3 regions of the Cedecea sp. NFIX57 genome follow, and region 1 is predicted to be linked to each of the others. Evidence: predicted binding sites of a transcription regulator. Region 1 holds the regulator's gene; each other region holds the start of a gene.

Region 1 (4,220 bases):
GAACGCGCCCAGGCGGCGGAAAATCGGGCCGGCTGGCCAGAAGTTCAGGTTGATCCCGGCGGCGATGTGCGGCGGAACCAGCCCCTGGTGATAAAGCACGTAGGAAAGCAGCAGATAATCCATGTGGCTGCGGTGGCAGGGAACATAGACGATTTCGTGGCCGTCGTGGGCAAGCTGGCGCACGCGCTCGGCGTTATGCACGTTAATGCCCTGATAGAGGCGGTTCCAGGTTAAGCCTAAAACGCGGTCCGTCAGACGTACAGCTTCGTAGGAGAAGTTGGCGGCAATCTCTTCCATCAGGGCAACGGCGTTTTGCTGCGCTTTCTCATGGGAGATCTTCTTGCTGCGGGCTTCATCTTCTACCGCGCGGGCAATCGCTTTTGACGCCAGCAGCTTGTTAAAGAGATCCTGGCGAACCGGCAGGCGCGGGCCAACGGCGGCCAGACGCTGGCGGGCAAAGTGAGTGCGCGCCACGCGAGCCAGTTTTTGGGCGATAATCTTGTCCGTGCCGTGTTCGGTTGCCATACGGCGAAGCGAAACGGGCGGTGAGAAACGCACGAAGCTATCGCGACCCAGCCAGGAAACCGCAAAGAATTTCTGGACGCCGTTCAGCGTGCGTAAAGGCGGATTGATTTCCCCTTTTTCACGCCCTGGCGAGCGGCCGAACATCACGGAAACCGGCACCATCTGCACATCGAGATCGGGATTGCTGCGGTGCAGATCCAGATAATCGTGGAACAGTTTTACCGACTCTTCTTTTGGCGTGTAATAGGTGAAGACGCGCGGCCCGCCGTGGATAAACACGTAGCGCGGCAGCAGTACGCCGTCAATTTCCAGAGGTTCCAGCGGGTCGGGCAGATCGTGATCCAGACATTGGGCACGCAGCGTCAGTAAGTCTGCCTTAGAATTGTAGGGCAGGACGTACATGATGGGGCGTGAAGGGTCCAGACCGAGTTCGGTTTGTGGATCCGCCGGAATAGACTTGCTCTTTACCAGAACGCTTAATGGTAAATTCAGTAATTTGTAGTAAATTCTTGGCCAGCCTGACATAAATGATGTAAAGCCTCAGGTTAATAATGCAAATGCGCCGCAAGGATATCAGAAACTCTGGGGAATTTCTGTGGCGCTGCGATTTAGACTCAATGAGCATTGATGCTCAATCTTTAAAAAGGTTTCCTTGAATGGCGAATAATACCACCGGCATCACCCGCATTATTAAGGCTGCAGGCTACTCATGGAAGGGGCTCCGTGCGGCCTGGATCAACGAAGCTGCCTTTCGTCAGGAGGGCGTGGCTGCGGTTATCGCTATCGCCATCGCCTGCTGGCTGGATGTGGACCCCATCACGCGTATTTTACTGATTGGCTCGGTGGTTTTGGTGATGATTGTCGAAATCCTCAACAGCGCCATTGAAGCACTGGTTGACCGTGTTGGCACCGAGTACCACGAGCTTTCAGGGCGAGCCAAAGATATGGGTTCAGCCGCCGTATTGATAGCGATTATCCTTGCGGTTGCGACCTGGGCCACCTTGCTTTGGTCACATTTGCGATAGCTCTTCCAGAATAGTTTAAGTCGCTGGTTTTTTGCTTAATTTGTGGTTTCAAAATCGCCCGGGGCTGTATATACTCACAGCATGACTGTATAAACACCCAGGGGGCGGAATGAAAGCACTAACTACCAGGCAGCAAGAGGTGTTTGATCTCATTCGGGATCATATCAACCAGACCGGCATGCCACCTACGCGCGCCGAAATTGCACAACGTCTGGGGTTCCGTTCTCCAAACGCCGCGGAAGAGCATCTGAAAGCGCTGGCACGTAAAGGTGCCATTGAGATTGTTTCTGGCGCATCACGCGGCATTCGTCTGCTGGTTGAAGAAGAAAATGGCCTGCCGCTGGTGGGCCGTGTTGCAGCCGGTGAGCCGCTGCTGGCGCAGCAGCACATCGAAGGCCACTACCAGGTTGACCCTTCTCTGTTCAAACCGAATGCCGATTTCCTGCTGCGCGTCAGCGGCATGTCGATGAAAGATATCGGCATCATGGACGGTGATTTATTAGCGGTACACAAAACTCAGGACGTACGTAATGGCCAGGTCGTTGTCGCGCGTATCGACGATGAAGTGACCGTAAAACGCCTGAAAAAGCAGGGTAACACCGTGCACCTGCTGCCGGAAAACAGCGAATTCCAGCCTATTGTGGTCGATCTTCGCGAGCAGAGTTTTAGCATTGAAGGCCTGGCCGTCGGGGTTATCCGCAACGGTGAATGGCTGTAACGCCTCTTCCGGTGGTGCGGTAAATATGCCGTGCCACCTGCTTTAAATTCCCCTCTATTATCCTCTGGATCATTCCCATGCGATTCTTTTCGTCAACGGATGGTGCGCTGTGGCGGCTTGCGCTGCCGATGATTTTTTCCAACATTACCGTGCCGTTACTGGGCCTGGTCGATACCGCGGTCATTGGCCATCTTGATAGCCCAACCTATCTCGGCGGGGTCGCTATCGGTGCCACGGCGACCAGTTTCCTCTTTATGCTGCTGCTTTTTCTGCGCATGAGCACCACCGGGTTAACGGCACAGGCGTTTGGCGCGAACGATCCGCAGCGACTGGCGCGCGCGCTGGTTCAACCCCTGATGCTGGCGCTGATAGCCGGGCTGGCTATCGTGGTCCTGCGTTATCCACTGATCAACCTTGCGCTGCACGTTGTTGGCGGCAATGACGAGGTGCTGTATCAGGCAAGGCGCTTCCTGGAAATCCGCTGGCTGAGCGCCCCCGCATCGCTGGCTAACCTCGTGCTGTTAGGCTGGCTGCTGGGCGTTCAGTATGCGCGAGCGCCGGTCATTCTGTTGGTCGTCGGCAACCTGATTAATATCGTGCTCGATCTCTGGCTGGTGATGGGGCTGCACATGAACGTGCAGGGGGCGGCGCTGGCCACGGCGGTGTCCGAATATGCCACGTTTATCATCGGCCTAGTGATGGTGCGCAAAGTGATGAAGCTGCGGGGCATCAGTTGGGCTCGTCTTAAAACGGCCTGGCAGGGGGATTTGCGTAAGCTGCTGGCGCTTAATCGCGACATCATGCTGCGTTCGCTGCTGCTGCAAATCTGCTTTGCTTCTATCACCATTTTTGGTGCGCGTCTTGGCAGTGAAATTGTCGCCGTTAACGCCGTACTGATGACGCTGCTGACCTTCACCGCCTATGCGCTCGATGGCTTTGCTTACGCCGTGGAGGCCCATTCAGGGCAGGCTTACGGGGCGCGTAACCGTGGGCAGTTGCTCGAGGTTTGGGGGGCTGCGTGCAGGCAGGCGGGGCTGGTTGCGATAGCGTTTGCCGCTATTTATGCCTTTGCCGGGGAGCAAATTGTTGCCCTGCTTACCTCTCTGCCGGAGCTTCGTGTTCTGGCAAACCATTATCTTGCCTGGCAGGTTATTTTGCCGGTAGTGGGCGTTTGGTGCTACCTGCTGGATGGCATGTTTATCGGCGCGACACGGGGTGCCGAAATGCGAAACAGCATGGCGGTTGCGGCATTGGGTTTTGGCGTGACGATGCTTACGCTGCCTTTGTGGGGCAACCACGCCCTGTGGCTGTCGCTGGCGGTGTTTTTAGCCTTGCGCGGCCTGTCGCTTGGCGTCATCTGGCGACGCCACTGGCGCAATAACACCTGGTTCGCTGCATCGGGCAGCCATTGATCGCGCTGCCTGACGCTCGTTAACCCATCTTCTATCGTGCTGATTTCTCTTTTTTAAGGCGAGGAATTAGCATGTCATCGCTTTTAATGATGGTTAAAGATTCTGAGTTTTAAATTTAACTCAGAATCCTTGTCTACAATTACCTTTACATCCAGCAGACAGTGGGTGTGCTCCAGAAAGTCAGCATCCTGCAGCCCGGATGCACAAACCTAAACCGAACGATGAGGAGATGACGATGAATAAGGACGAAATCGGCGGTAACTGGAAGCAGTTCAAAGGTACGATCAAAGAGAAATGGGGTAAGCTGACCGATGACGATATGACCGTCATCGAAGGGAAGCGTGACCAGCTGGTGGGTAAAATCCAGGAACGCTACGGCTACGCCAAAGACCAGGCAGAGAAAGAAGTGAAGGACTGGGAGTCCGGGAGCAAATACCGCTGGTAACCTGGCGGCCCCTCAAATGTGCTACTCAGTAAGACCAATCCTGCCCGGGTACAAGGACGTACCACTCCCTCTTAACGCTTTTTCTTTGGCTGCAC
Region 2 (4,220 bases), on a different contig from region 1:
CCTTTTTGTTTTTCAGTTCAGATTAACGGTGAGCTAATTCCACTTCATCATCACTGTTCAGAATCTCTTTGTCAGTCTGCTTCATCAACTGGCTGGTAATGGTCCCGGCGGTCATTGACCCGCTAACGTTCAGGGCGGTACGGCCCATATCAATCAGCGGCTCAACGGAAATCAGCAGTGCGACCAGCGTTACCGGCAGCCCCATTGCTGGCAGAACAATCAGCGCAGCGAAGGTTGCACCACCGCCCACGCCGGCCACGCCAGCGGAGCTAACGGTCACAATCCCTACCAGCGTTGCAATCCAGACAGGATCCAGCGGGTTAATCCCGACGGTCGGCGCCACCATCACGGCAAGCATAGCCGGGTAGAGACCCGCACAGCCGTTTTGGCCGATGGTTGCACCGAAGGAGGCTGAGAAGCTGGCGATAGATTCTGGTACGCCAAGACGGCGGGTTTGCGCTTCCACGTTCAGAGGGATACTCGCCGCGCTGGAGCGGCTGGTGAATGCGAAGGTCAGCACCGGCCAGACTTTGCGGAAGTATTTCACCGGGCTAACGCCGTTGAACGCCAGCAGAATGGCGTGAACGCCAAACATAATCGCCAGGCCAAGGTAAGATGCCACCACAAAGCTGCCCAGCTTGATGATGTCCTGCAGGTTTGAACCTGCTACCACTTTGGTCATCAGCGCCAGCACGCCGTATGGCGTCAGCTGCATTACCAGGCGAACCAGTTTCATGACCCAGCTTTGCAGGGTGTCGATAGCTACCAGCACACGCTCGCCTTTTGGCGCATCATCTTTCAGCAGCTTCAGCGCCGCTACGCCCAGGAAGGCAGCAAAAATTACCACGCTGATGATAGACGTCGGGTTGGCACCGGTCAGATCGGCAAACGGGTTTTTCGGCACGAAGGAGAGGATCAGCTGCGGGACGGTCAGGTCTGCAACTTTACCAATGTAGTTGGACTGAATCGCCGCCAGGCGGGCGTTTTCTGCGTTGCCCTGAACCAGGCCTTCTGCGGTCAGACCAAACAGGTTGGTGACCAGCACCCCGACCAGCGCGGCAATCAGCGTGGTAAATAACAGAGTACCGATAGACAGAACGCTGATTTTCCCCAGCGAAGACGCATTATGCAGTTTGGCTACGGCGCTCAGGATTGAGGCGAAGACCAGCGGCATAACAATCATCTGCAGCAGTTGCACATAGCCGTTACCGACCACATTAAACCACTGAATGGAATCTTTCAGCACCGCGCTGTCGGAACCATAAATAGTGTGCAGCGCCAGGCCAAAGATCACGCCCAGTACCAGACCTGCCAGCACTTTTTTGGCGAGGCTCCATTGCTTATGGCGAGTTTGTGCCAGCAGCAATAGCAATACAACGAACACCACAATGTTCGCTACCAGTGGAAAATTCATCCCCGTATCTCCTGATTTATTGTCACGCGGCCGCGCATGGGCGACCGTTATGTTGCAAAGCGTAACAGATGGCAGGGCATTGGCTTATATTCAAAAGGAATTGATTATTACCAAATGAATGATATTGGCTGTTTAACGCTCAGCCTGGTGAGTTATAAAGCTATTAAAGGTGGTTTGCAGCGAATTTATCATCTGCGAAGACCAGCGCACTGCACCGTTTTCGGGCAGGCTCTGGGGCATCCATACCGCAAAACCAAACAGCGCCATGCACAGGGCGCGCTCGAGCTGATTGCCTTTTTGCGGGCGGACGATGGGGAAACGGAAACGCCAGCGGCACGGCCACAATAGCGGCACCCCGGCAGGGGTCAGCATGTCTGCAAGGATATGGCTCAAATAACCCAGCACCATGCCCTGCAGCGCATCCGCCGGAATAACCCAGCTTTCCGGTACCTTTAGGTAAAACAGCGCCAGCCCGGCGAACACCGCAAAAAGGCTGTGGGTAAAACCCCGATGGCCACACATTCGCGCCACCGGTTTTGAGATCCAGCTCAGCCGCTGGCCCAGGAAGGATTTGGGGTGGTCAATATCCGGTAACAGGCAGGTCAGAATTGCGGACGGCACAATATGCCACCAGTCCCCCTGGGCGAGAACGGGCGTCAGTTCGGCGTTTTTGGCAAAAACTGCGCAGGCAATAGAAAAGAGCAGGTGGCCTTCCGCCGTCATGATACAACCTGAATGAAGAAGCTGTCGATTCATCCAGTATAGGGTTTTTGTACAGTATTCGGAAGCGGTGACGGTGTAACATTTTGTCAGGAAGATGGGCGGCCTGAACCGCCCGACAGGTTTAGCCTTTCAGGCTTGCTTCGGTCAGTTGAACCAGCGAAGGAAGTTTGACGTCCGCCAGACACCAGCGTGGGTCGGCAAAGTTCTCATCGGCAGGCACCACAATGGAGCGCATACGTGCCGCTTTGGTGGCTATCATTCCGTTGACGGAGTCTTCGAGCGTCACGCAGTATAGCGGGTCGATTCCCAGTTTGGCGGCAGCATCCAGATAAACTTGCGGATGCGGTTTGCTGTAAGGCAGATGCTCGGCTGAGGCGATAGCGTCGAAATACTGGCGCAGATCGAACATTTCTAGCACTTTTTCCAGCATGTGCAACGGGGAGGCGGAAGCCAGGCCAACCTTCAGGCCCAGCGTTTTGCAAAGCTTCACTGCCTCAACAACGCCAGGCAGCAGCGGGCGCTGTTCGTCAACCAACGCAATAGCGCGTTCGATAACGCGCGCGGTCACATCCTCACGTGATGGTCCGGTCCATGGCTGGCGCGAATACCAAAGTTCGACCACCAGGTCGATGCGTAATCCCAGCGTATCGGGCAGCTCATGACGACGCGTAATATCGACGCCGATGCTCTCCAGCACGTCCAGCTCCGCACGATCCCAAAGCGGTTCTGAATCTATCAGCAGCCCATCCATATCAAAAATTGCCGCAAGGATTTGGCGCGTTTCGGCCATAAAATGACTCCTTTCTGTTCGTCAAAATAAAATGTTTGTGTATCTTTAGCCGGAAACGAAGCCCGAAGCTACCGCTTTTGCGAATTTAGCCCGCAAAGCTCAGGCGAAATAGCGCCACACAGGGTAGACTTTGAGCGTATAACGTTACGTCCTAATAAAGGGGAGTGCATGACGTATCAACAAGCTGGACGCATTGCGATTTTAAAGCGCGTGGCAGGCTGGATTATTTTTATCCCGGCGCTGCTGTCGACGGTGATTTCCGTCCTGAAATTTATGTATCAGCACAGTGAAAAACAGCCGGGCATTGACGCCGTGATGATGGATTTCGCCCACGTGATGATTGAGATGATGCGTTTTAATACGCCGTTCCTGAATCTCTTTTGGTACAACTCGCCGCTGCCGGATTTTAACGGCCAGGTGAATATTTTCTTCTGGCTGATATTTGCGCTGATTTTTATCGGACTGGCGCTACAGGACTCCGGGGCTCGCATGAGCCGCCAGGCGAAATTCCTGCGCGAGGGCGTGCAGGATCAGCTGATTCTTGAACAGGCGAAAGGGCCGGATGGACTCAGCAAAGCCCAGCTCGATGCGAAAGTGGTTGTACCGCATCACACGATTTTATTGCAGATTTTCCCGCTCTATATCCTGCCGGTGATTGTCATCGTGGTGGGCTATTTCTTCTTCAAGCTGCTCGGCTTTTTATAAAATAACGGGCCACGCCGTTCAGGAGTGGCCCGCTTTTTACACCGCTAACACTTTCTCCAGCGCTTTTTGCGCCGTCACCAGGTGCTGCCCGCCGAATAGAATCGCCCGATTTAGCAGCGTATAAAGCTGGTAAATCGGCTGGCGGTCGAGGAAACCAGCGGGAAGAGGGGAGACTGACTGATAGCCGTCGTAAATTTGCGGCGGCTGGTCGTTGTGCAGCGGCAGCATGGCCAGGTCGCATTCCCGGTCACCCCAGTAGCAGGCGGGGTCGTAAATAAAGGGCCCGTCAGGCCCAAGGGCGCAGTTGCCCGACCAGAGATCGCCGTGCAGCAACGAAGGCTGGGGCTGATGAGAGGCCAGCGCCTGTTGGACAAAATCAACGATCAAATCAATATCGCCATAGTCGATACCTTTTTCTGCCGCCATTTCCAACTGCCAACCAATGCGTTGTTCGGCAAAGAAGGTCGACCAGCGCCGCTGCCAGGCGTTGGGCTGCGGTGTGGTAGAGAGATCGTTATCGAAGTCGAGACCGAACTGCGGCTGGTCGCTCCATTGATGAAGCCGGGCCAGTTGCTGACCGAGGAGAAA
Region 3 (4,220 bases), on a different contig from region 1:
GATGCGACAGCAGCTCAAGCTGGCGGGCGAGCTCAAGGCTGAGCCAGACGTAGCCGTGAATAGGCGTCTCCTGCAGCTGCCTGCCTTTGCCCTCTTCCATGAGCTGACGCAGTTCAAAAACAATTTCGTTCAGTTTCTCGGTATTGGCTGAGATAGGCGAAGGGTTCCCTTCATACAGCGCCTTTGCAATGGCCGACAGCGTCCGCTGCGTCATTTGCTGCGTGTCGCGCAGCGTATGGGCGTTGATCATCACGAAATGACTTTCCCGCGTTGCCCAGTACGCGTTGATTTGCAGTTCAAGAGTGCAGACCATGTTGCGATTAATAGTTTGAATCGCCTCAAAGACTGACTTCTGAATACGGGTTTCTTTACCTGCGGGGCCAATCAGGGCGCGCATCTTAACCACATCATTAAGGATTTTCTGCAGGGGCTTCTCCAGCCGTGGGCGCTCAACAAGGTTTGGCGAGAACCCTGCAGTATAAATTTTGCTGAATGCCTGCACGAAGGTCGCCATCTGGATACGCCAGTGGATAAACGCCCGCTGCGGATAAACGCTGGTGAATAACATGGCCAGAAGCGAGCCGAAGATAACATCGCCGCTGCGCCATAGCGCAATCTCCATGTCCCCCGGTGGTGCACCAACAACTACGGAGAGCGTAATGCCGATAAGCAACGCCTGATAGGGACGTTTGCCCAGCGCCAGGTAGCCGCACAGGAACATCGCCAGCCCGCACCAGATGATCATCAGCGGTAAGGAAAAAAGCTCCAGCTTGAGGGCTATCAGCCCGATGGCCGCGCCAAAAATAGTACCGCCAATACGCTGGAAGGCGCGCGGAACCACGTTCCCCCAAAAGGAGATTGGGCCCATCACCACCACCAGCGTGATAAGCGGCCAGGTGCCTTCAGGGATGTTCAGCAGGCGAACCAGAACAAAGGTCAGCACAAAAGCAAGGGCGATGCGTATACCGTGGGCAACACGATAGTTGCGGTAAATACGGATCTCAAACGGGGTCAGTGATTTGTCGGGGCGCACACCCGGCTCTCCGAAAAGAAAAAAGAAATTGTACCCGTTTTTCTCGCAAAGGAATCATATCGCCAGGTACAGCGGGGCGTTTACGCGGAATATTTCACATTTCTTTGCTGAATATCAGAAATGGGCGGCAGAATGCCGCCCGGATTCAAGCCAGCTAGCGCAGCCAGGGCGTAACGGTCACGCCAACCAGCAGCCCTTCGGGACTGAGCAAACGTGACACCGTTTGCCCCCAGGGCTCTATACGGTTATCCACCAGCATCTGGTAACCAGCCTGCTTTAGCACCTCTGTCGCCTGCCCGACATCTTCTACTTCAAATTCGACCCAGCTTTGGGGCGCGACAATGTGCTCTGGCCAGCCGTCAATGCCAAAGCAGGACTGTGCCGCCTGAGCGAGCGGCCAGAGCGCAAAATGCTTCACGCCATCCAGCTCACCGTGTTCCGTTGCCAGATAGTCCTCGTTGCCTTCCATCGCTTTCAGCGGCAGGCCGAGCACCTGCTGATAAAACCCGGCACTTGCCGCCACGTCGCGCGTAACGGGGCCATATCCAGCGATGAATAACACGTTTAATCCTGCGATAGCTTCCGTCATGGTGAGCTCCTGTCAGACTTTAGCGACCGGAATATACATATCAATTTCCCATACGCCGGACGTCGAGCCGTCGTTGAGATAAATTTCGTAACAGGGTTTGCCGGTTAACTGATAGTCACCGCCAGCTTCTACCTGGTCAAAGAAGGTTTCCCAGGCTTCCTGGAACGCTTCATTTTTTACGATGGCATGCCCGATGGCGTACGTATCTGCCTCAATAGCCGTGATAATAACGCCTTCGCTGTTTTCCGGTAGTTTGAACTCTTCAGGTACGCCCAGCACCGTGTCCACGCGGAGCTTTTCTGGCGGAACAACATCGGGGTCGTCATAGTAAACGGCCAACCAGTCACCATGCAGGCTGTGGGTTTTCGCCCACATGGCCAGTTGCCCAAAACCTTGAGGAACCGTGGTTTCCCACGGCCCAACCAGATGAAAGCCGGCCACTTTACGCGCCGGAACATGCTGAACTTTGAATGTCATACTGCCTCCACGCTGATGAATAAATGCACTGTACATTTATACACTATCTTTTTTAAAGATGACGTACAAGCTGCCAGATTTGGGAGCTGCTTCGCAGGAAACAGAGACAAAAAAACCGCGCAAATCGCGCGGTTCATCAACAAGACAAAGGGTTAAAGCTTGCGGCTGATAAAGTCGCCGAGACGCGAAAACAGCCCGCCCTTCTCCACCGGAGTGAGGTTCACTAACGGCCAGTGGGAGATAAGCTTGTCGCCATCAAACAGCTGGATCTCACCGACCTGCGTATTGGCTGCCAGCGGAGCCTCCATGTCCTGTTTGCTCAGCACATACTTTGCCTTGATGTTTGGCACTTCTGATTTAGGCAACGCAAGGAAGACGTCCTGATCCGGGCCCACATTGATATTGGCCTTGTCGCCGTACCAGATGTGCTCACTGCCGATAGGTTTGCCTTTTTGCAAGACCTGCACGGTGTCGAAGTTATCCTGCCCCCAGTGCAGCAGCTTGCGGGCCTGCTCTTCACGCCCTTTTGAGCTGAGGCCGCCCATAATCACCGCAATCAGGCGGCGCTGGCCGAGCACGCTGGAGGCAATAATATTAAACCCTGCTGTTTCGGTGTGCCCCGTTTTCAGGCCATCCACGTTCAGGGATTTATCCCACAGCAGGCCGTTGCGGTTTTGCTGGGTAATCCCGTTCCAGGTGAGACTGCGCTCGCTGTACATATGGTAGAACTGAGGTTCACCGTGAATGATAGCGCGGGACAGAACGGCAAGATCATAGGCGGAGCTGTGCTGCCCCGGCGCATCCAGACCGTGAACGGTTTCAAAATGGGTATCGTGCAGGCCAAGCTGTTCGACATAGTGGTTCATCATGGCGACAAACTGCTTTTGCCCCCCGGCGACATAATCTGCCAGCGCAACGCAGGCATCGTTGCCGGAATCGATGATCAATCCGCGGCTGAGATCGCGCACGGTCACCCGGTCGCCAGGTTTAATGAACATCAGCGATGAGCCGTCAAACACCGGGTTACCTTTTGCCCAGGCGTCTTTCCCCACCGTCACGATGTCGTCTGGAGTAATACGTTTACTGTCGATGGCGCGGTCAACGACATAGCCGGTCATCAGTTTCGTCAGGCTGGCCGGATTACGCTGGACGTGTTCATTGCCTGCGGTCAGCACCTGCCCGGTGGTGTAATCCATCAGTACCCATGCGCCGGCTTCTACCTGAGGCGGCTGCGGCTGATGGGGGAAAATATCATCAGCATAAGCAGCATTGACGGAAAGGGACAAAAAGCTCAGGGCAACAAGCAGGCGGGTTTTCAACGGAATTTCCTCAAAGACTTAATTTACAGCGGCTCGTTTTACGGGAGTTCTTGTTAATTTGCTTCTTTAAATTGCAAGAAAATATGACATTTCATATTTAGCAATAATAGTGAATGATATTTGTACTAAATATATTCCCCCTGGCATCACACTGCGTTTATTCCGATATTCCATGTTTGCGTGACATTCTGATTGTGGCAGCGTTGATTCATTTTTACTCTGACCGAAGAATACACGCATAAAGGTCATAGTATGGTGGATAGTAAACGCTGGTCTCCTGAGCTGGAGGGGCTGCGAGGGCTGGCCTCGCTTTGGGTTTTGCTCGGCCACATTTGCCTGCTGGTACAATGCCGCATTCCCCTTCTTTACGACCCGGGGATGGGGGTCGATTTATTTATTTTGCTGTCCGGATATTTGATGGCAAAAAATTATCAGGAACGTCGGGGAAAAGAGCCATGGAATAGCCCGGATACTTTTCGTAAATTCTGGCTACGCCGTTTCTTTCGCATCGCCCCGCTCTATTATCTGCTGCTGATCGTTGCGCTGATTTTTGGCAGCTGGTTTGGCGAAATGCGCGATATTATCGCCAGCGCCTGGCCGACGACCGCCACTGCAAGCAGCCGCTATGCCGACCACTCTGCCGTGAATATTATCAGCCATCTGACGTTTATTTTCGGCCTGTTACCCGCCTGGTCTTTCCGCACCGTGTTACCTGACTGGAGCATCGGGCTGGAGATGCAGTTTTACCTGCTGTTCCCGTTCATTATGCTGCTGGTGATGCGCTACGGCTTTGCGGTAAGCG

The links. The regulator LexA, encoded in region 1, represses DNA repair genes until DNA is damaged. The targets are predictions, from matches to a motif close to TNCTGTATGTACATACAGNA.
Region 2: the regulator LexA is predicted to act here: its motif matches at 2,157-2,176, upstream of B9Y90_RS22950 (metal-dependent hydrolase).
Region 3: the regulator LexA is predicted to act here: its motif matches at 2,126-2,145, upstream of sbmC (DNA gyrase inhibitor SbmC).

Annotation. Positions count from the first base shown of each region.
Region 1 is NZ_FXAS01000011.1:39,853-44,072, forward strand. It holds gene plsB (glycerol-3-phosphate 1-O-acyltransferase PlsB) at 1-1,050, opposite strand, end outside; gene B9Y90_RS11295 (diacylglycerol kinase) at 1,182-1,550, shown strand; gene lexA (transcriptional repressor LexA) at 1,660-2,268, shown strand; gene dinF (MATE family efflux transporter DinF) at 2,346-3,680, shown strand; gene B9Y90_RS11310 (CsbD family protein) at 3,916-4,125, shown strand; gene zur (zinc uptake transcriptional repressor Zur) at 4,197-4,220, opposite strand, start outside.
Region 2 is NZ_FXAS01000042.1:2,918-7,137, reverse strand. It holds gene B9Y90_RS22955 (L-cystine transporter) at 23-1,414, opposite strand; gene B9Y90_RS22950 (metal-dependent hydrolase) at 1,547-2,137, opposite strand; gene hxpB (hexitol phosphatase HxpB) at 2,259-2,927, opposite strand; gene B9Y90_RS22940 (YniB family protein) at 3,096-3,632, shown strand; gene B9Y90_RS22935 (fructosamine kinase family protein) at 3,669-4,220, opposite strand, start outside.
Region 3 is NZ_FXAS01000005.1:124,633-128,852, forward strand. It holds gene B9Y90_RS05680 (FUSC family protein) at 1-1,033, opposite strand, end outside; gene B9Y90_RS05685 (VOC family protein) at 1,188-1,622, opposite strand; gene sbmC (DNA gyrase inhibitor SbmC) at 1,635-2,099, opposite strand; gene dacD (serine-type D-Ala-D-Ala carboxypeptidase DacD) at 2,252-3,418, opposite strand; gene B9Y90_RS05700 (acyltransferase family protein) at 3,671-4,220, shown strand, end outside.